One region of the Paracerasibacillus soli genome, then DNA from elsewhere that is predicted to be linked to it. Evidence: riboswitches for the same ligand, from Rfam matches in the RefSeq annotation. Region 1 holds a riboswitch; each other region holds the start of a gene.
The links. A riboswitch is a leader RNA that binds a small molecule or an ion and turns the genes downstream of it on or off. The one in region 1 is predicted to bind cobalamin.

Region 1 (7,831 bases):
TTTCGCACCGCTTTATGTGTGCGGATGGCCATAAAACGAGCCAGTATATGTGGTTGCCCAAAATATCCTAATCCCCAAGCTAAAGCAGACACAATTCCTACAAAACCTATTGGACCAGCAGCTTGCCATAGTACACCACTTGGTTCGTCATATGTCGTATCGGCGAATGCATCAATTAAACTAGGGCTAATTGAACCAAGCTTGTGAAACAATTCCCCAAAACCACCAATACTAATCAATCCGTAAATAGCTGTAAAAGCAAGCGCAACTGTCATAAGCAATCCTTGAACTAAATCCGTATAACTAACAGCAAGAAATCCACCTAAAAATGTATACGTCACAATGATGAGTGCCCCGATTATAAGCGATGTATGATAACTAATGTCAAATGTGCCTTGAAATAATTTTGCCCCAGCAACTAAACCGGAAGCTGTGTAAAATAAGAAAAACGCAAGTATAAAAACAGCAGAAATCACACGGAGTAAATGGGATTTGTCACGATAACGATTTTCAAAAAACTCAGGAAGTGTAATCGAATCTTTCGCAAACTCCGTATATACACGCAATCTCTTTGCAACATATTGCCAATTAATAACTGCCCCAATCGCAAGACCAATCGCAATCCACAGACTCCAAGTGCCTAGTCCCGCTGCATATGCTGCCCCAGGTAATCCAATTAATAGCCAACCACTAAAGTCACTAGCAGATGCAGAAAAGGCTGTCACCCAACTGTTTAACTTTCTACCACCCAATACATAATCCGATAACGTGTTTGTCATACGATACGTTACAAATCCAATTACGATCATAACAAAAAGATAGATTGTAAAAGTGATAAAAGTTGGGCTCATCCGTCATCCCTTCCTTCAGTAAAAAAGGTTATCGTTACCCAAACTGCTAACAATGGCATTGGAATAAAAAACCAAAAAAAGCTCCACCCCGACAGTGCATATTCCAAAATTGCAACCTCCTTATGGTTTCATTTAAATCTGTGCTTTCTTAAGAGAATTTTCTATTAGTCTATTCCCCTTCTTTTTCTAATATGAAAGAAATAATCGGATCCATATAAAGGAGAACCTTCATGAATAGTGGAAAATCAAATGCTGTTCTCATCCATCCATAACGTTATGCTGCACGACTAGCGGAACTTCAACATGTATCTTCAACACATTTGACTCTTTCTTCAACATGCATAGCATCAACTTCAACATAAGCCACATTTCTCCAACAAAACATAAAACCGCCCCCAATATTCCTTCAAATATTGGGGGCGGTTCTTATTTAAAATTACAAATCGTCAAAGCCGTTTAAATCACTCGTTTTTGTATATTGGCGTGATTTTTGTTCAAAAAAGTCCGTTTTTGTTCCATCAAAATTATCGACGTAAGCATGAATCCATTTCATTGGGTTTTGCACATGTTCTGGATAAATTTCTTGTAATCCCAACATCCGCAACATTTTATTCGCACGATATTTGATATATCCTTCCATTTCTACAAAGTCTATTCCAGCAACATCTGCCAACACATAATGAGACCATTCCGTTTCTAATGCTACAGACTCTTTAAAATGATCGTACACCCAGTTGGTTAGTTTCTCGTTATTTTGTTCTGGATGTTCCGCCAAAGTTGCTCGAAATAGTTCACTAATGAATCGTCCATGTTCTAATTCATCACGATTAATATAACTTACCATTGTCGATGTACCTACCATTTTATTATGTCGTGCCAAATGATAGAAAAAGGCAAATCCTGAGTAGAAAAACATTCCTTCTAATAATGCAGTATAAACCATTGTTTTTAAAATATTTTCTATGGTAGGCTCTTCTACAAATCCATTATATTGTTCCATAATATGTTGATTTCTTTTCAATAGGACTGGATCTTTTCTGCCGAGTTCAAATGCTTCATTTTGTTCATCAAGTGAAACAACAGATGACAACACATAAGAATAACTTTCATTATGAACCGCTTCTTGCTGTGCAATAACTGCCATAATCGATTGAACAGACGGATCTGATGCATACAACGAAATTAGCAAGGCAATACGCGTTTGTGGTGCATCTAGTGTAGATAGTAACCCGATAATTTTTAAATAAGCATCCTTCTCCGCTTTAGTCAAAGTTGGGAATTGCTTAATATCACTCGACATATTCACTTCGTCAGCTTGCCAGTAATTACCCACAAGTCGTTTATACATTTTATACCAATGTGGATACGCGATATCATTCCAATTTAAAATACCACTTGATTTTCCTCCAAATAATCCAGTTGATTTATTTGGATTACGTGGTTCTAATGTTTTCGCTTTTTCAAGCAATAACTGGGACATTTTGTATGACTCCTTCCACCCATTTTTCAACATTTACTTCTTGTGATCCTCTTGGGGATTGTTCAATTTTCAAACCTTGCCATTTACTTTGATAAAAATGGCACAGTCGGTCAACTGCACAACAGTATAAATCATCTCCACCAAATTGTGTATCTCCAGTACCAAAAATAGCAACATTTTCAGGTTTATAACCAACCTCTAAAATAAAATCTTTTACTTCATCCGGAATCCGACCATATTCCCATGTAAACGTTCCTAAAAAGAGGAAATCATAACTTTCTGCGTGCACCGGCGGATCAATTCCTATCCGGTGCATATCGACTGTAAAACCAGCCGTTTCTAGCTTTTCAGCTATTAGGTTTGCTACTTCCTCTGTGTTTCCACTATAGGATAAGTAGGCAATGACTGCTTTCACGTTTCTCCCTCCTTGTAAGTATCTTTTTTCTAACTTTATTTACTATTGTCTATCCAAAGATCAGAGGTAGTGTCTCCGAAGTTTCTTACGGTCTGACAAATAAACGTTAAAGCTCCCTTTTTGATACGACTTCCATTTTCAAGTTTTTTAGACAAGCGCGATTAACTATGACACCATTCACATTCTTCCACGTCATTTGCTGTTGAACGAACATAATAAGTTGTCTTAAGTCCTTCTCGCCATGCTTGTACATGTAAATCTAACAGAACGGAGGCACGAATATTATAAGGTACGTAAAAGTTAAATGAGATACTTTGGTCAATATGTCGTTGACGTTTCGCATTTTGTTTAATCGACCAGCGCTGATCAACGATATATGCACTTTTTCGGTATACATCATATGTTTTCGGTGTTAATTCAGGTGCCGTAACTGGTATTTTAAAATCCTTTTTCTCTTCATAGTAAAACGGCTTAAATACTGGATCGATACTTGCAGTTGAACCAGCAATCATCGCCGTTGAAGAGTTAGGAGCAACTGCTAGTAAATAGCTATTACGAATACCGTTTTCTTGCACTTCATGTTTTAATGATTGCCATTTCGCATCTGTATAGTTCCTTTCATCGAAATAAGCGCCAGTTTCCCACTTACTTCCCGCGAATACTGGATATCTCCCTTTTTCCTTACTTAATGCCATACTTGCTTGAATTGCATAATAAGCGATTTGTTCATATAAGGAATCCGCATATGCTACCGCTTCTTCCGTTTCCCAGTGAATTCCCTTCTTTGCCAATAGATGATGCCACCCAAATGTTCCAAGGCCTATCGCACGATATTTTTGATTCGTTAACGTCGTTTGTAGGATAGGTAATGTATTTAAATCAATGACATTATCAAGCATTCTTACTTGAATGGTAATTAACCTTTCTAGTACATTTTCAGGAATTGCTCGTCCTAGATTAATCGAGCTCAAATTACAGACAACAAAGTCACCAGCGCGATACTTTTTCACTATCAATCCATCTACTACTTCTTCGGCGACAAGTTCTGTTGAAGATTGATTTTGAGTAATTTCTGTACAAAGATTAGAACAATAAATCATCCCTTCATGTTGATTCACATTACGACGATTTACCTCATCACGATAAAACATAAATGGTGTACCTGATTCTAATTGCGATTTCAAAATCCGCTTCATAATTGAAATTGCGGGAACGACACGCTTCGTTAACGCCTCATTTTCAATACAAGCTTCATACCGCTTTCGCCATTCGCCATTCCCCTTTTTTTCATCAAAAAAATCTTCCAATGAAAAGCCCATCACTTGTCTTACCTCATGCGGATCAAATAAATACCAATCCCCGCGATTTTCCACTTGTTCCATAAAATAATCCGGAATACAAACACCAGTAAAAATATCATGTGCTCGCAATCTATCATCACCGTTGTTGAGCTTCAAATCAAGGAATGGTTCAATATCGGTATGCCAAACATCAAGATAAACAGCAATGGCACCTTTTCGCGTTCCTAATTGATCCACACTAACTGCCGTATTATTGAGCTGTTTTATCCACGGAACAACACCACTTGACATTCCTTTAAAGCCCTTTATTGCACTTCCTCTCCCACGAACTTTTCCCATGTAAACACCGATACCACCACCGTTTTTTGATAGTTTTGCAATATCTGTATTACTATCATAAATAGATTGTAAACTATCATCGACAGTGTCAATGAAACAACTTGATAATTGCCCATGGGTTTTCCCCGCATTATTGAGTGTAGGCGTTGCAACTGTCATATATAAATTACTCAATGCCCAATAGGCTTCGATAACATAATCAAGTCGGTTTGTCTTTTCCTCATCTTGCATTAAATGCATTGCAATAATCATCCAACGTTCTTGTGGTAATTCATAAGGACTTTTATCATGATCTGTTGCTAGATAGCGTGTAGCTAATGTGTAGATAGCTAAATATGTAAAGAGGCGATCACGTTCTGGATTTATTTGCTTTGCTAAATAATCGATTTCCTCTTTATCGTATTTATTTAAAATACTTTCCGTGTAAATTCCTTTATCTGTTAACATTTTAATTAAATCATAAAATCCTGCATACGGTTTTTCTGGATCAAGTTTTCGATTCACTGTTGCTTTTGTATATAACTTTTCTAAATATAATTGCGCAGCTAAATAAGTCCAATCGGGCTCTGCTTCGTCTATATTTTCCAATGCTAGTGAGATACTCGTTTCTAATGCATCTTCGTAACTAACTTCTTCCTGTAGCACTCTATTAATCTTTTCCATATATGTAGTATAATCTAAAGCCAAATTCCTTTTTTCTTTTTCAATAAACCTTTCCAGGCTTTCTTTCGCAGTTAAAGTAACTTTTAAAGTCATCTCTTTCCGTCCTCCTTCATTTTCTCCCATAAAAAAACGCCCACCCTTCGAAAGTGTGCGAAAAACGACAGAAAAATCCTATAAAAATAGAATGAACCCCTATCGTTTCGTTTTCTTTCACCCCGAAGAAATGAAACTTTATGTAGATAGGCAGGTCTCCTGACTTGTGTATTATCCCTACTAAGGTCCTTCCCGTATGAATGCCTTTTGAGCATTTCATACAGTGGATTTCCTGTTTGTACACACATACAGTTGCGGGGGCAGTTCTGGACTTTGACCAGATTCCCATTTTAAGACATGGACTGTCACCATTTCTACAAACACAATATATAGTGATTTATTATGTATCTATTACAATATGTTGTATAGATAGGGTAACATAATCTATTTTAAAAATCAATCATTCATTCTAGAATTAATTCCACTTATCAAATTTTCTTGTACTCTGCTATACTAATAACTAAGATTTTAAAACTTCATAAGGCTTAATGGTGACTTGTTCAGATACAAGTTTAAAAGGGAAGTTTGGTTAAATTCCAACGCGGTCCCGCCACTGTATTGCTGAGAATCTTTGGTTCATACCACTATTTCAATCTGAAATGGGAAGGTTCAAAGAGTTTCGATGAAGCAAAGCCAGGAGACCTGCCATTAAGAAGAACATTTTATCCTACGGGAGATAGGAAGGTGTTGCGCATTCGGCACATTTCATTATTTAAGATGAAATATATTTTTTGTAGATTACGCATACAAGAACCTTCTTATGACAAGAAGGTTTTTTATTTAGGAGGATACGACATTGGATAAAATTGCAATTACAGATACAAAAACAGTCCAAACACGCCTTGTCTTACCACCAGATACAAATCATCTTGATACGATTTTTGGTGGTAAAGTTTTAGCTTATATTGATGAAATAGCCGCACTAACAGCAATGAAGCATACACAATGTGCAGTAGTTACAGCTTCTATAGACTCGGTTGACTTTTTATCATCAGCAAAAGTTGGTGATGCATTAACATTAGAAGCATACGTCACGTACACAGGCACTAGTTCAATGGAAGTGTACGTAAAAGTAACCGCACACGATTTAATTAAACATATTGAAACACTAACAACTGAATCTTTTTTAACGATGGTTGCAGTAGATGAAAATGGTAGACCAACACCTGTGCCAAAAGTTTATCCGGTAACGGAAACGGAGAAACAACTGCATGAATCCGCACCATTAAGAAAAAAACATCGTGAAAAGCGGGTAGCCTTTAACCCAAAGAAACCGCAAACTTAATCATAATAGAATATGGAAAAAATGGAGTATATCGCTAAAGAAACCACTCTCTTTTTAAGGTACTATCCATGACACGTGAGGCAATACATGTTACTGTTAAATAGGACATAAAGTGAGACTTTCATCAGTGGATTTCTTAACATTTTCCTACTGATTAGTAGTTGAACAAATCAGGCATATACTGGCTGTCGATCTTCCACTTGATATTCTTTCATTCTAGCATTCTTGAGGTTGGGTCTTACAGTCAGTTGAGCCTTTGATAAAAAAATGACTGGAGAGATTACATGAGACTCATTGCTACCGACATGGATGGTACGTTATTAAATGAAATAGGAGAAGTAAGCAAAGAAAATGCTGCAGCAATAACCCGTGCATTAGAACAAGGTATTGAAGTTGTTGTAGCTACGGGAAGAGCATATGAATCTGCTATTCGGCCTCTACAACATGCAAACTTACAATTACCTATCATCTCCTTAAATGGAGCAATCTCATATACAGAAGACAAACAAGTAGTAAGTGAATATCCACTCACAGCTGAACATGCCAAAATCATTCTACAAAGTTGTCAGCGTCATCAAGTATATTATGAAATGTTTACGAATAAAGGCCTGTTAGCTACAAATGGGGATGACTTCATTCAAATTATGCTCGAATATATGCAGGCTACGAATCATGAAGTTGACTCAGCTGATATTGAAGCAAAAGTACGCCAACGATTTGTAGATGAAAACGTAACATTTACAAGTGACTTTGATCAAATCGTTCATGATTCTAAAATAGAGATTTTTAAAATCCTCGTCTTTACGAACGATCAAAGTAAAATCAATCAAATAAAAGCCGAATTAGGGGATACACCGATAGCCATTACAGCCTCTTCGTCGATTAGCTTAGAATTTAATGATACAAAAGCACAAAAAGGAATTGCACTACAACAATTTGCTACGAGTAAGGGAATAGATATGCGTGATGTCATGGCATTGGGGGATCATTTAAATGATTTATCGATGTTAAAAATGGCAGGACGTGGTGTTGCAATGGGGAACGCTACTGAAGAAATTAAACAAATTTGTAAACACATCACAAAAACAAACGCAGAACACGGAGTTGCTGTTGCAATAGAAGAAATACTTCGTACCCAAGTAATATAGAAAACAACGAGACCGGAACATAAGGGTCTGACCCCCTCAAAAGTTTAGCGCTTCATACCGCATGTAGTAATTGAGGGGGCTGACACTTGTTTAGTTCCAGCCCGTTGTTTTATTTTTCATCGTCAGTTTTTCAAGTAGCGTAATCACGCGGTCAAGCTTTGCTTCAATCTTTTGTTCACGATCATTCTTTTCTCTCATATTTTTCATTACGGAGCGAATCATCACAAAAAGTGCCGTAAAGAATAAAACGATAAGT
Region 2 (7,831 bases), on a different contig from region 1:
TGATCATCCCTCCAATTAACATGAACACGAGAAACAAAAACACTGTTCTGTGCATTATTGTGATGGTCTTCAAAATATGTTTTACCTGTAAATTTGTACTCGGCTCACCAATTAAGGGCGATTGAGATTTTTTACCTTGATAAGTATTTGTCCCACCAAGTTGTACTCCAAGAATGGCTGCTATAGCCGCTTCTCCCCAACCACTGTTCGGACTATGATGTTTGCTAGCATCCCGAAATAGAATAGACAAGGCAGCGCGGAGTGACGACTCCTGTGGTCGCATGACAATCATCATGATTAATCCAGTTAATCTTGCAGGAATCCAGTTTAGAATGTCATCTAATTTTGCTGATGCCCAACCAAAGTTTTCATACTTATCATTGCGGTAACCTACCATCGAATCACACGTATTCACTGCCCGATAAACAAGTGCAAGAGGAGCTCCTCCAAGAAAACTCCAGAAAAGTGGCGCCGTGATTCCGTCACTCGTATTTTCAGCAACCGTTTCTACTGTTCCTCTTATCAGCTCTCTTTCAGATAAATGTTCTGTATCACGGCCAACGATATAAGATAGTTTATTCCTTGCTTCGTGTATATCCTGTTTTTTTAAAGGTTCAACTACTTCTAGCGCTGCTTCACGTAAACTCGTCTGTGCAATAGTCGTAGCGATTAATGTTGCTTCCACGATGATACCAAAGACTGGATGCAACTGGTAACTAACAAATGTGATTACCATGCTTAATACAAAAACCGTACAAATAATAAGCACCACCATGAGTATTCCTTTTTGTTTCCGATAACTTCCCTTATTTAGCTTTCCATCAAAATAGTGAATAAACTTACCAAACCATTTTACAGGATGCGGCCATTGTTTTGGATCTCCTACAATAAAATCTATTATATATGCAAGCAAAATTGCTAAAAAATGATTCATCATGCGCTTCCAATCCCTTTGCCGTCTGAATTTTTTTCTTATACTATCTTCCCGTATCTATTTTTCCATTTATCCCTGATATTTTGCCAACGCTTTACGCAAGCATTGATATACGCCCTTTCCGACAAGTTTGCCTAAAGGAGAAATTGGTCCACCAAAAACAAGTTCAACCCCCTGTTGTGTTGCACCAATTAAAATACTGTCTGTTGACGTCCCAGTTGCTATCGTTCCCGTTACATTATCAGCAATCCCTACTTCTCTTAATACGCTAGCTTTTGCTTCTGTTGCCGTTATAATAGATTGAACATACGCTTCATCTGTTAATTTCCCATTCACAAAAATCCATGTATTTATGGTACCAGGTTGGCTTCGGATGAAATGATTTTCACCGAACGCTGCATCAATGGCGTTACCAACCCCAGCAGTTATCACAATAAATACCGAAAAGTCTTCACCTTCCACCATTTCATACGCAACTTCATTCAAATTAACAGCTGTCATCATACCAACTGTTTCATTCGCGTCTAATCCATGACCTTGTAAATAATCTATCATTTCTTGTTTATAATCATCACATTGATAATCTTTGTTAACATGACGATTAATAAATGATTTGTACCATCCCATACCAGCTCCTGTCACACCAGATGACAATGTTTTTAACGGAATTGGTGATTGCAGGCAAATAAATTCCTTCGTAACGGTTAATTGCTTTTCACTAATCATGCTATTTTTTTCTTTACGATTGTCCACTTCACTAGCGCAAACTTCAGGTAGAAGCATAATTTGTGGCTTTGCTAGTTTAGGATGGGCATACTTTTCTATATCAGTCCGGTAAACTTCCCGGATTGCTTCCACCTTTAATACCGCTTCAGGCACATGACAACTTTTCATTTTCCCTTGATGCATCAGTAGCAACCTATCACAATAAAGACTCGCCAAATTTAAATCATGGAAGATAGAAATAACTGTAAGTCCTTTTTCATATGTCCATCTTCTTAATAAATCAAGTAGTTCTTTTTGATAGGCTAAATCTAGGTGGTTTGTCGGTTCATCTAATAGTAAAATTTCAGGTTGTTGTGCTAAAGCCTGTGCTAGATAAACACGTTGCCGCTCTCCACCAGAAAGTTGATCCAACAAATCATCTCCGTAGGATGCAACACCAGTTTGTTCCATTACATCTTGTACGACTTGCTCATCTTCTTCAGTAAAAATTTGAAAAAGACCCTTTTTATAGGCATATCTACCTAATGAAATCGTTTCTTTAACTGTATAGCTAAACGTTTGCGACGTATGTTGTGGTAATACTGCCATCAACTGTGCAAGTGCTTTTGGTTGATAAGAAGAAATGGGACGATTTTTTAATTGGATATTCCCCGCACTAGTCGGCAAAATACCACTCATCATTTTGACAAGTGTTGTTTTCCCACTACCATTCGGTCCAATAATGCCAAAAAACTCACCCTTATCGACATGAAAGGAAATATCCTTTACAACTGTTTCATGGGCATATCCTCCTGAAACATGTTCTATTTCTATCATATTATCTCCTTCCTTTCAGCCGCTGTTTCATTAAAATAAATGCAAATATTGGTGCACCGATTAACGCAGTAATTACGCCTATTGGCAATTCTGATGGTGCAATAATAATTCGTGAAACAAGATCCGCCATTATTAAAAATGCGGCACCGGCCAACATGGATAATGGTAATAAATGACGATGATCTGGCCCCCAAATTATTCGTATAAAATGTGGAATGACTAAACCGACAAACCCAATCGTTCCAGAAACTGCCACAGCTGCACCGGTCAAAATAGACCCCGCAATTAGAATGATCATTTTTTTACGTTCCACATGAACACCTAAATGTTTTGCCTGTTCCTCTCCAAAGGACATCGCATTTAATTCTGTTGCATGAATGAATAATAAAACTGAACCGATAATAAAAAACGGTAATATAATCCATACATAATCCCAACCGCGCATCGAGACACTGCCAAGCAACCAACCGATAATTTGTCTCAATTCCTCACCGGTTAACGCAATCATAAGCGAAATGAACGCCCCAAGAAACGAGCTGAAAATAACCCCTGTCAAAATAATTGTTTCCACACGCATCGATTGATCAATCCGTTTTGCAAAAAATAAAACTACAAAGATTGTGATAAAGGATGCAACAATACTTACAACTGGCAAAGTAAATATGCCAAGAAAAGGGATAGATAAACTAAAAAAAATCGTCATGACGGCACCAACACTAGCACCCGAGGATACGCCAAGTGTATAAGGATCTGCCAACGGATTACGCAACAAACCTTGAAAGGCTGCTCCCGCAATTGCGAGAGAAGCCCCAATAAGACCAGATAAAATAACACGCGGCATCCGTATATTCATAACGATATTTTCATACATAGGATTCACTTCATTGGACAGCGGTCGTTGAGAAATGTGGGCATAAACAATTTTTAAAATGTCTACAACCGCAACCTTCACAGTCCCAATGGAAATACCTATCAACATAGCACCTATTAAAAGACTAAGTAATAAGAAATAGGCAAATAAATATTTACTCTGCAAAAATGTCTGGATATATCGCTTTTCCAAGTTCCTCTGCTCCTTCAACCAATCGAGGTCCTGGGCGGCTCACTAAATCTTCATTCACATCGATAATTTGTTTGTTTTTAACTGCTGTTACCTCATTCCATCCATTACGTTCCGTTACCTCTGCAACTGGATCTTCTACAAAGCTACCATAGGTTGTAATGATGACATCCGGATTTAATGCAATAATCGCCTCTTCATTCATTTTAGGCCAACCTACCTGGTCCTCTGCGGCATTTTTAGCATTGATTTTTGTAAGTAACTCGTCCATAAATGTATCTTTTCCAGTCGTGTAAATTTCCGGTGATGGAGAAATTTCTACAAAAACGCTTTTCTGATCTTTCTCTTCTATTGTACTAGCCTTTTCTTCAAGTGCTATTAATTTATCCTTCATTTCTGTTATGATATCTAGTGCTTTTTCATGTGTACCAGTTGCCTTACCGATTAGGCCTATCACATCATAAACACCATCAAAATTAGAGGCTGAACTAACGACTAATACCGGAATTCCCGAATCACGTAATTGATCTAACGCTTTTTCATCATTAGACTGATCAGCTAAAACTAACTGTGGTTCCAAGGAAAGTATTTTTTCTACATTCAGCTCTAAACCACCAATTTTCTCCTTTTTAGTTGCTTCTTCCGGATAGTTATCATGATCAGAAACACCAACTATCTCATCACCTAATCCTAAAGCAAATGCAATTTCTGTATTACTTGGAAGTACCGAAACAATTTTTTCTGGCTTTTCTTCTATTGTTAATTTAGCACCAGTTGCATCCGTTACAGTTACAGGAAAAGCTACTTCCGAACTATTTCCAGCATCAGATTGTTCTGTTTGTACATCTTCTTTATTTTTATCCTTATTTTCATCTGATGAACTGGAACATCCAGCTAACACCCCAAATGCTAGTAACATTACCAAAACAAAGAGATTCAGTTTTTTAAATATACTATTTCGCATCCTATTTCCTCCAATATTTGTATGATGTATGAAAATCGAATCATAAAGTAAAAACTTCAATAAAAAAGTCCAAAATAAAACACCTCTAACAAGGTGGTTGAGATGTTATACATACTTCGACTGTTTGCTTTAGGACAAAACTAGCCTACTTTTATTTCTAAACACCTCCCTATCCACGTAGGTAACTGGCGTCAGAACTTGGCAGGTCTCCTGGCTCAGGGGAAATCATGACGAGATACATACACATATATGTATTAAGTATATTCACAATACGAATACAGATTGAATCTGCTAGGAAACTGCACCTTCCCATGTACGTAGACACAGTGGTAACGACAGCTTCTTCCCCAATTACAGTGGCGGGACCGCGTTGGATTTTCACCAAACTTCCCTTTTAAGTATTAAAAACACCAAATTCCGCAACATATTTAATTTTTCTACATTAATTAGTATATCACAATTTACTTAGCACATTTAATTTAAATCAGCTAAGTTATATCACACTTTTTTTAATGTTTCCACCTTAGCTACAGTAAATATCAAACCTTTACCATTTTCTAATGATCTTCTGGCCCATCACGAATAGCATACTTCGAATCTTGTTCATTAAGTTTTAAAAAAGACAAGATAAAGCGAACTAGTATATCCCTATTTTTAAAATCAATCTTCATTTTTGTTAGTATCTTTCTTTACTGTATGCTAAACAATTCTACGAGTAGTAAAGATACTGCACCTAGTAAAGTAGCATGATCCCCTAGTCGTGATACAACTACCTTCGTTTGTTTCGCTTCAGATGTTAAAGCCCATTTTTCAATCGTCTCTTGTACGGCTGGTAATAAAAATTGTTGGGCCTTAGAAACCCCACCACCTATTACAATTACTTCTGGATTCATAATATGAATTAAGTTGGTTAAACCGATACCAAGATACGTACCAGTTTCTTTTAATACTTGAACCATATTTTGATTTCCATTAACCGCCATCCTATATATTTTTTCTCCTGTTAAATTAACAGTAGGACTTATTTCGTCATCATTTTCTTGTTTTAACTTTTCATTGGCGCGTTTTACAATTGCAGGACCTGAGGCAAATGTTTGCAAACAACCACGATTGCCACACTCACATATTGTTCCATTTAAATCAATTGTCATATGACCAATCTCACCTGCTAAATCTTGCGCACCATGATAAAGTTTGCCATCTACAACAGCACCCGCTCCCACACCACTCCCAAGATTAATAGCTACCATGCTGTTTATCTTTCCATGCTTACCAAACCAAGATTCTCCTAGCGCCATCGCTCTTGCGTCATTTTCTACTTTGACATCAAATCCGAATTCTTTTTCCAATTCATCCTTTATCGGTACATTTGTTAAATGCAAATTAGGTGCGAATAGCGATGTTCCTGTTTCAACATCGACGACACCGTGCATAGCAACACCGATTCCTACTATTTTCTCTTGATTATCTACAAAATCAACTACAGATTGAATACAGTTCTTTAAAATCGCCAAAAATTGGTCATTAGTTAACTGACTACTAAGCTTTTTAGATGTTTGAAACAAAACCTTTCCAGACAAATTAGTAAGAACACAGTCAACATCCGCCGGCCCTACGTCAGCACCAATGATAAGAAATGCCTCATCATTAATGTGAAGCATTGTCGGCTTTCTACCTCCCTTTGATTCACCCAAATTACTTTCCATTATTATTTCTTGTTCGAGTAATTCCTTGACGATGCTACTAACCGTAGGTGGTGTAAGCTTTGTTTGCTTTGCAATTTCAGCTCTAGAAATTGGTTCATTCGTCCTAATCTTATTTAAAACCAGCGATTTATTTACAGATTTCATTAATTGAAAAGTACCACGTTGCATAATTTTCCTCCAAAAACATATTTTAAAATAACATATGTAATGCCCTGCAAATAAACCTTACAGGGCATCAACCATATCAAACTGGTGCGATCATAAATTCAAATTGAAGTGTTTCTTCAGCACGAATTTGATATTCTTCATGAACTGCGGCTCCCCAACTATCATCCCCACCAACACCTGATTGTTTTCCTGCAACAGTTACGACCGTATGATGAATAGGAGGTAATTCATAATGATGATAAGCATTTTCTAATTCAAATGCAGTATATGGAGAAACGTTACACTCCAGGGCTTCACCTACAGCTGAAATACGAATACCATCACCTTTCTGATTCGTAATATCTACACGACGAACCCCAGTCCGATTACCTGATTCTTGTGGAATGACGTAGGTCGATACATTATCCATAACAGTATTTTTAAATTGACATAACCTTGCCCCAAAAGCACGATCACTGTAATTTTCCTCCGGTCCTTTTGCATACCATTCCAGCTGGTTGTAATCAGCAGATATTTTAAACGTCAGCGCATAAATTGGAAGATTTGGTAATCCCTTCACACCTTGATAAATAGACTTAACTTTAATTTTACCATTATGATAAACTGTATAACAAACCTTAACTGAAACATCTGGATGGATAGATATTGCATGCTCAAAACTAATCGTAACATATGTTTTTTCTTTTTCTATCGACATGGCAACACATTTTTGGCCTAAACTAGCTGCGTACCACAAACTATGATCAAACGCATAACGATTCCCACGATCATTATCTGTAAGCGCACGCCAAAATAGTGGTTTAGGAGCCTGATTTATCATTTCGGTCCCATTATAATTTAATGAAATTAAAGTTCCTTCCTCGCGAGAAAACAATGCATGAAAGTTTTCACCTTGAACGCCAATATTATAATCTCCTTTCACAAGGGTAACTTCATTACCACCATCGCTCAGCGTATGCCGTTCTCCTATTTTAAAGACATATTCTCCAAAAGCTACTTCAAATCTAGCATCCGCCCACATTGTTTTTTCTTTTAGTAAAAAGGACGTCTGTATGACGTATTCACCTTGGAAATCTATATCTTGCGGAAAATCCAACTCTATCAATTGTTCACTTCCTGGCACTACGTTCACTAGCTTTTCCGAGGAAAAAACTTCCTCCCCTTCATAAAGTAAGCAATATTTAAGTATCAAATCACTCGTATCTGTAAACAAACGCTGGTTTATGATTTTCACACCATTACGATTCGGCTCTAATTTAATGTCTTGGTACAAGAAACGAATTTCCTGTGTTTTTGGAGAAAGTTTCCGATTCGCTTCGATAATGCCGTTCACACAAAAATTATAATCTGTTGGCCTATCCCCATAATCTCCCCCAAATGCAAGATATTCTTTTCCATATCTATCTTTTTTTATTAATCCTTGATCAATAAAGTCCCAAATAAAACCACCCTGGTAC
Region 3 (7,831 bases), on a different contig from region 1:
TATCACCGTATTTACCCGTATCAGCAACGATAAAATGAAAATCATCACTAGGTTTTATATAGTAAACTGGGTTTTCTCTTTCAAACCAAACCGGGCATTCAGCTGTTATAGTTAACGTATCAATCCCACTCGGGGCTCCATGTGCCACTTCTTCCGATAAATTTGCAAAATATAATAAGTCTTCCTTCGTATACGGCTGTTCGGCATAAGCAAACAAAGACTTCACAACTGCAATCGCAACGGATGCACTAGAACCTAATCCTTTTCCTGGTGGAATGGATGACTTAACTTGAATTAATAAATCTCTATGTGGTAATTTTAAGTGATCCAACGTTTCATAGATACTACGTACAATTCCTGCTAAGGATTTAGGCGCAGAACTAATTGGACCATGGTAAAATGTGCTATCAATTTTAATTGTGCCTGGGACATACTCGATTACAGATTCAACACCAACTAATGGAAAGGGAATCGCGATTGCAGGTTGTCCGTGTACAACTGCATGTTCCCCAATTAGTATTAATTTGCTATGAGCTACACCGATAGCTATTTGTTCTGTTGTCGTAACTTTTTCTGCACTCATTTTATATACTGTTCCACCAATTCTTTTGCTCTACCTACACGGATTTCTTTTTCTTCTACTAATTTATTTGCAATCATATCTATCATCTCCCCAGCAGCCCCCGCGGCAATTGCGACAGAGCGAGAATGTAATGCCATATGACCTTTTTGTATCCCATCGGTAACTAATGCTTTCAATGCCCCAAGGTTTTGTGCCAATCCAACAGAAATAATAACTTGCGCCAACTCTTCTGCTGAATCAATTTCTAATATTTGTAAAGCTAATTTAGCTACAGGATGAACACGGGTGGCTCCTCCAACAATACCGATGGACATTGGTAACTCTAGTTCGCCTACTAAATTACCCTGCTCATCTACTGACCACGTTGTCATCGATCGATATCTACCCGTACGAGCTGCATAGGCATGTGCTCCCGCTTCAACGGCACGCCAATCGTTACCAGTCGCAATTACAACCGGGTCAATACCATTCATGATTCCTTTATTATGCGTAACAGCACGATACGGATCAGAGTCAGCAAATTCAAACGCATGTACAATACCATCACGCACTTCTTCTCCAGTAAAACCGTCACTTGCCAACAGTTTTGGCGGAATAACACAAGTAGCCTTTGCTAATGACCGATCAGCGTAATTGGAGAGAATTCGTAAATAAACCTTACCTTTTGTTAGCTCTTCCACCAAAGGTGCAATAGACTCCACCATCGTATTAATGATATTCGCACCCATTGCGTCGCATGTATCAATATACATATGCAAGATAAGCATTTTATCATACGGTGAATCAGATTCTTCATTAATAATACGAACATCTAAATCCTTTGCTCCACCACCCCTAGCCACAATACTAGGGTATGCATCATTACATGCAGCAACCAATTTATTTTTCTCGTTTATTAACATTTCCTTTGCAAGTTGAAAATCAGGGCAACCGACTACTTGAATTTGCCCGATCATGACTCTACCTGTCGATTCTGTCGTAAATCCACCAGCTCCGCGAATAATCTTCGCTATATAACTTGCAGATGCTACAACAGAGGGCTCTTCTATAGCCATTGGGACGATATACTCTTTTCCATTGATTAAAAAGTTTAGTCCTAAACCTAAAGGAAGAGGAAGGGTCCCAACTACATTTTCAATCATATTATTTGCAATATCTATTGGCAATGATTTTTCAGATGATAATACCGCAATATCTTCATCAGAAAAATCGTTCCATTTCTTTAGAATCTCAGTCCGTTCTGTAACGGTCTTATTATAAAAGCCTGGGATTCTAGAAGATTTCATATGAATTCATCCTCTTTTTCTGTCATGATCATGCTTCTATTTAGCATGTAACAATATAGTTTATTCGTAAAAGATATTAAGATATATAAATTATAATATAAAACATAACATTATGCAGTAGAAGTGATACATTTTCAGTACGAGTTCATAAAGGTGGATATTTTTACCTGGCCTTTTGAACTACATTTTAAAGTCTATAATAAATTCTCCCATCTATTATGTTAAAATACACTATAAAATGCAAATAAACAAGGTTGTTTTTCAGACGACCTTGTTTATTTGGGTAATAACATGTAGTTTTTTTAAATATATAGTGGACAATTTATATTCATGATGAGCCATACAGGATTCGAACCTGTGACCCTCTGATTAAAAGTCAGATGCTCTACCGACTGAGCTAATGGCTCGTGATGTTAATGATGCTCCGCTTCCTACAGGTCGTGCGTGCCATACCTCACTTCCTTTTGCCTATTCAAGAAGTGATGGGAAGTTCGGTTACTCGTAGTTAATTCGGTAGATGTATTGCTCGTTGCTCTACCGACTGAGCTAATGGCTCGTGATGTTAATGATGCCCCGCTTCCTACAGGTCGTGCGTGCCATACCTCACTTCCTTCATGCTTATTCAAGAAGTGATGGGAAGTTCGGTTACTCGTAGTTAATTCGGTAGATGTATTGCTCGTTGCTCTACCGACTGAGCTAATGGCTCGTGATGTTAATGATGCTCCGCTTCCTACAGGTCGTGCGTGGCATACCTCACTTCCTTTTGCCTATTCAAGAAGTGATGGGAAGTTCGGTTACTCGTAGTTAATTCGGTAGATGTATTGCTCGTTGCTCTACCGACTGAGCTAATGGCTCGTGATGTTAATGATGCCCCGCTTCCTACAGGTCGTGCGTGCCATACCTCACTTCCTTCATGCTTATTCAAGAAGTGATGGGAAGTTCGGTTACTCGTAGTTGATTCAGTAGATGTATTGCTCGTTGCTCTACCGACTGAGCTAATGGCTCGTGATGTTAATGATGCTCCGCTTTGCTTTAGTTAACAGTTGTTTTGATCCATGCATTAAAAATAAACACAAAAAAGCTGGGCTACTAGGATTCGAACCTAGGAATGACGGGACCAAAACCCGTTGCCTTACCGCTTGGCTATAGCCCAATAATCATATGGTGGAGGGGGGCAGATTCGAACTGCCGAACCCTGAGGGAGCGGATTTACAGTCCGCCGCGTTTAGCCACTTCGCTACCCCTCCATAAATATATTTTACAAGATGGCTTGTTCTTATACATAAAATAAAAAAAGTGCCGGCCAGAGGACTTGAACCCCCAACCTACTGATTACAAGTCAGTTGCTCTACCAATTGAGCTAGGCCGGCATATAATAGTTCACGCTAACATCAAGAATACTTGGTGACCCGTACGGGATTCGAACCCGTGTTACCGCCGTGAAAGGGCGGTGTCTTAACCGCTTGACCAACGGGCCACTATGTAATTTCTCAAGTCAACGATTTTCATTATATACACTATTTCACATTTTGTAAAGGGGTTTAATAAACTTTTTTTATACTTCTCTTCATTTTTCAACAAAAACATTGATTTCATAAGTTTTTAAAACCCTTCACTCCTCTCCTAATATTCTTTAACTTATTGATAATTAGAGTAGTGTCATGACAACGTGAATTCCTATGAAACTTATCACACCATAATAAATTGCTCTTCAAAACAGAGGATATTAGCAAGTTTTGGATGTACTATTTGTCTCCTTACAAATATTTAGATTTCACTTTTGGATTTAGTGCATTCATTTATTATCACAATTATTACATTTAAATTTTGACGTTCTAATATTTAGAATACCTTCTCTAATCCTACCGAGGATTATTGACTTAATAGTTTTATTATTCTAGAATAAAAGTAATTGAATACGAGAAGAGAGGTTGATTCTAGATATTTGTCTAGAATCATGAAAAGGGAAGTCCGGTGCAAAACCGGCGCGGTCCCGCCACTGTAAATAGGAGTTTTCTATCCATGCCACTGTCAAACGATGGGAAGGTGATAGAAAATGATGATGATGAGCCAGGAGACCTGCCTTTCTTTATACGATTCGACCTACGAGGATAGGAGGGATTGCTTATACAATATAACTTGCATACTTTTTGAGTTATACACATATCGTACAGCCCTGCTGTGCATTGCATAAGCATACACCTCTAATTTAGGAGGTGTATTTTTTATTGTTGTATGAAAAGAATCTGATGAAAGTTTGATTGAAAAGAACACAACACTTTTACTTGCAAATCAAAATTTACTACAGAAGATAATAACCTATTTTGAAAGCGTAACCATTGGAGGGGTAAATCATTGAAAAAGTTTCAAAAAATAATAAGTACTAGTTTAGTAATCTTACTTACTTTATTTTTAGCCTTGCCCAATCTAGCTACTGCTACAGCACGAGTTGATATTCACACGATTGATGAAGCGATTGATAAAGCTAGCGAATACATGATTAATAAAGACGAAGGTGTTATAAGTGAATGGGAAGCAATAGGTTTAGCGAAGGCTGGTAAAGAAGTTCCAGCATCCTACCAAGATTGGTTTCATTCCAACTTTCAAAGTCAAATTATAAGAGGACTAGATAACGGTCGCATTAAAATTACTGATATTGAGCGCTTAACCATTGCTGCTGTTGCAATAGAAAAAGACCCAAGAAACATTGATGGCATCAATTTAATCGAGCTCATTTATAATAGTCCAGATCATCGAAGTGGCGCTGACACGATGACATTTCAAGGAAATAACGGTCCGATATTCGCACTAATTGCACTTGACACAAAATCATTCGACGTACCAGATGATGCACGTTGGACACGTCAAAGCTTAGTCAATGAATTGTTACGTACACAAAATAAAGATGGTAGTTGGAATTTAAATGAAGCTTTTGGTTCTCCGAGTGTTGATATTACAGCAATGGCTTTAATAGGCCTAAGTCCATATAAAGATCAACCACTTGTAGAGGAGGCTTTAGATAAGGCTACCAATTGGCTATCATCGATTCAAAAGCAAAATGGTGGATTTGATGGTGGTGATTTTGTTGGCGGAATTACGAGTGAGGCTGCATCACAAGTCATCATCGGTTTAACTTCTTACGGTATTGACCCGACAAGTGAGTTATTTACGAAAAGCGGCAATCACGTCATCAGTCATTTATTAAGTTTCCAAGCTGACGATGGTGGATTTAAGCATACCGCTGAAGATACGTCGTCTAATTCTATGGCAACAGAACAAGCACTACAAGCATTAGTTGCTTACAAACTATTTCTTGAGGGCAATGGTCCGCTTTATCACTTCGGAAATCATGACAAAGACCCGACACCACCAGTTGAAGATGTTACGCCAGAAATCAGTGTAAAAGGGTTAAACAATGGAGAAATTATCACATCATCCGAAATCACCTTTACTGTTTCAGCAAAAGCTGGCGATCAACAGCTTGAGCCAATAGTACAATTAAACGGCAAAGACTTAACCGCAAATGGCGGGCAGTATACAGTACAATTAAATAAAGGAGAAAACAAAATTTCTATACATGCCGAAAGTGATAGTGGAAAAGTAACTTCAGTCCAATATATTGTAATATATCAAGCAACAAATACGATTGAAGTTGGCGAAGCATTACCTGTAGCAAGCTATGAAAGAATCGTAATAGCAGGTTCAAATACACAAGTCGTATTACCTGATAATATTCCACAAGGGACGACTCTATTGATTGAAAAGTCTGCATGGGATCACGATGGACTAACAAAAGTTGGAGACGCATTTAACTTTATATTCCAGCACCCAGAGAATAAACAAATAGCAGGCGTGTTTACATTAACGATGGGAGTATATGACAACAGCGAAAAGGAAAAAACTGGGGTCTACCATTACAATGAAGAAACTGGAAAATGGCAGTATGCCGGTGGATGGGGGCAAATGAAAGATGATGTAATCATAGTTGATGTCAATCATTTTTCAACTTATGGCGTGTTTATGGATACGGAAGGACCTACTAACGTTCAGCTTAAAAGTAAATCAACGACAAATAACCAAGTTACGTTAGACTTTTCAGCTGAAGATCCATCAGGAATAGCATCCTATGACCTTTATCGAGATGGTAAACTTCTACAAACAATAAAGGGAAATGAACATGAATTTATCGATACAGATGTACAGCCCGGCAAAGAATATCTCTATGAAATTATCTCTACTGATAAACTTGGTAATGAATCCGAGAAAACTAGCTTACGAGTAAAGGTTAGTGTCAGCGAAGAGACAGTAAAAGAAGATAATGATAATCAAGATGAAATGAACAACGGAAATCATGACAATGATAATTTACAAGGGAAAACGGACAAGGACAAAGAAACGACATTAGCACCAACAGACACGAATCAAGGTGATAAATTACCAGCAACAGCTACAAACATATACAATTTCTTCTTCATAGGAACAATGCTCGTTATGATTGGTATGTTTGTACTGTACGTTCGAAAAAAGCACATTATTTAAGATGGAATGAAATAGAACGTAAATTAACGGGAATACCATCCCCGTTAAAATAGACAGTAACCATAAAATATAATGGCGCGAAAATATCTTTAATAAACAAGGAGGACACTGCATGCGTAATCCATTAAAGATTTTATTTACTATTATCGTGTCTGCAATCATCATGTTAAGTTTAGCAGGTTGTGCTGATTCATTCAAAAAGCCAACGGGTCTGGAAGATAAAGATGGCATAGAATTAACGCATTCAACTGATGACCAAATAGCATCTAAGGATAGTCAGGAAGAAGAACAAACAGACCGCAATAAACCGAATAATGCAAGTACTGTAAAAAAGCAAGACGAAAAGTCAAATCAAACAAGTTCTTCTAAAGATAAAACAGTCAGCAAGGGTAAATCTGACAGTGGAGAATCATCGTCTAAAGAAAAGACCGACACGAAAGGAAAAAGCAAAGATATAACGTCTAGTAGCCCTTCATCGAACAAACAAAACAAAGAAAAAACGAAAGAGAAGAAATCAGATACAAAAAAGTCTCCTTCTACTAACAAGACAAAGGACAAGGAGAAAAAGTCTGACAAGGAGAAGAAGGAAGATCCAGAACCAGCAAAACAGAAGACGAGCACAATGGTTTATTCTATTGTTATATCGGATAACGAAGTCCCCTTACCACCAACAGAAATGGCAGTCCTAGATGAAGGCGATACGGTTTTAGAAGCGTTAATCCGAATAACCCGCGAAAGAAAAATCCAAATGGATTATCGCGGTGGCAGAGGGGCAACTGCTTATGTAGAAGGTATTGATAATGTCTATGAATTTGATCGTGGACAGGGTAGTGGTTGGATGTACCGTATCAATGGTGTGTTCCCAGATCGTGGCGCCGGGGTTGTACCAGTATGCCCTGGTGACCGCGTGGAATGGATATACACAACGGACTTAGGGAAGGACATTGGTGCAGACTTAGCCCCTGTCCGCAGAGATGGGAAATGTCCAACGCCATAAGATAAACATATTCAGTCGATGATATTTTCAGCAACATTTTGAATGTATGTTCATAAAGCACCCCGTCGGCTATGTTCCTAACGTCTAGGATTCGTGTAACGCAATGACCATAGACGTTGGAACTGCCGGCTTTATAAAGAGATATATTATTTCGCCAAATTTTTAAGCAACCTTTTAAATTAAATCATCTCTTTACGGTACATTCAGTAGCAGCATGCACATGATACACTACTGAATGAATTTTCATGGATTAAAAAGTAGGTGGAACGATGGAAAGTGGATTTCGCGGGTACCATCCATATGTACAGTTTCTTTATTATATATACACAGGTGCATTGGCATTTTACTTCAATCATCCATTATTTTTATGTACGGCCTTTTTACTCATCGTATTCGTAAATATTTCACATGATCGTGGACTGGCGC

Region 2: linked by a shared signal. The riboswitch ahead of ACFFIS_RS06905 (ABC transporter substrate-binding protein) and the one ahead of ACFFIS_RS17335 (acyl-CoA thioesterase) in region 1 are both predicted to bind cobalamin.
Region 3: linked by a shared signal. The riboswitch ahead of ACFFIS_RS15140 (LPxTATN C-terminal sorting signal domain) and the one ahead of ACFFIS_RS17335 (acyl-CoA thioesterase) in region 1 are both predicted to bind cobalamin.

Annotation. Positions count from the first base shown of each region.
Region 1 covers NZ_JBHLWL010000067.1:102,519-110,349, forward strand. Annotated here, with positions in the region: gene putP (sodium/proline symporter PutP) at 1-851, opposite strand, end outside; gene ACFFIS_RS17320 (ribonucleotide-diphosphate reductase subunit beta) at 1,288-2,331, opposite strand; gene ACFFIS_RS17325 (flavodoxin) at 2,312-2,746, opposite strand; gene ACFFIS_RS17330 (ribonucleoside-diphosphate reductase subunit alpha) at 2,908-5,172, opposite strand; cobalamin riboswitch at 5,275-5,471, opposite strand; cobalamin riboswitch at 5,615-5,806, shown strand; gene ACFFIS_RS17335 (acyl-CoA thioesterase) at 5,939-6,427, shown strand; gene ACFFIS_RS17340 (Cof-type HAD-IIB family hydrolase) at 6,712-7,575, shown strand; gene ACFFIS_RS17345 (DUF4083 family protein) at 7,666-7,831, opposite strand, start outside.
Region 2 covers NZ_JBHLWL010000022.1:49,236-57,066, reverse strand. Annotated here, with positions in the region: gene cbiB (adenosylcobinamide-phosphate synthase CbiB) at 1-937, opposite strand, end outside; gene ACFFIS_RS06915 (adenosylcobinamide amidohydrolase) at 1,004-2,476, opposite strand; gene ACFFIS_RS06910 (FecCD family ABC transporter permease) at 2,478-3,539, opposite strand; gene ACFFIS_RS06905 (ABC transporter substrate-binding protein) at 3,502-4,500, opposite strand; cobalamin riboswitch at 4,684-4,930, opposite strand; gene ACFFIS_RS06900 (ROK family transcriptional regulator) at 5,190-6,374, opposite strand; gene lacZ (beta-galactosidase, LacZ type) at 6,451-7,831, opposite strand, start outside.
Region 3 covers NZ_JBHLWL010000061.1:117,494-125,324, forward strand. Annotated here, with positions in the region: gene mvk (mevalonate kinase) at 1-583, opposite strand, end outside; gene ACFFIS_RS15110 (hydroxymethylglutaryl-CoA reductase, degradative) at 580-1,869, opposite strand; tRNA gene ACFFIS_RS15115 (tRNA-Lys) at 2,204-2,276, opposite strand; tRNA gene ACFFIS_RS15120 (tRNA-Gln) at 2,951-3,022, opposite strand; tRNA gene ACFFIS_RS15125 (tRNA-Tyr) at 3,032-3,116, opposite strand; tRNA gene ACFFIS_RS15130 (tRNA-Thr) at 3,167-3,239, opposite strand; tRNA gene ACFFIS_RS15135 (tRNA-Glu) at 3,272-3,346, opposite strand; cobalamin riboswitch at 3,781-3,970, shown strand; gene ACFFIS_RS15140 (LPxTATN C-terminal sorting signal domain) at 4,225-6,408, shown strand; gene ACFFIS_RS15145 (DUF4430 domain-containing protein) at 6,521-7,405, shown strand; gene ACFFIS_RS15150 (energy-coupling factor transporter transmembrane component T) at 7,675-7,831, shown strand, end outside.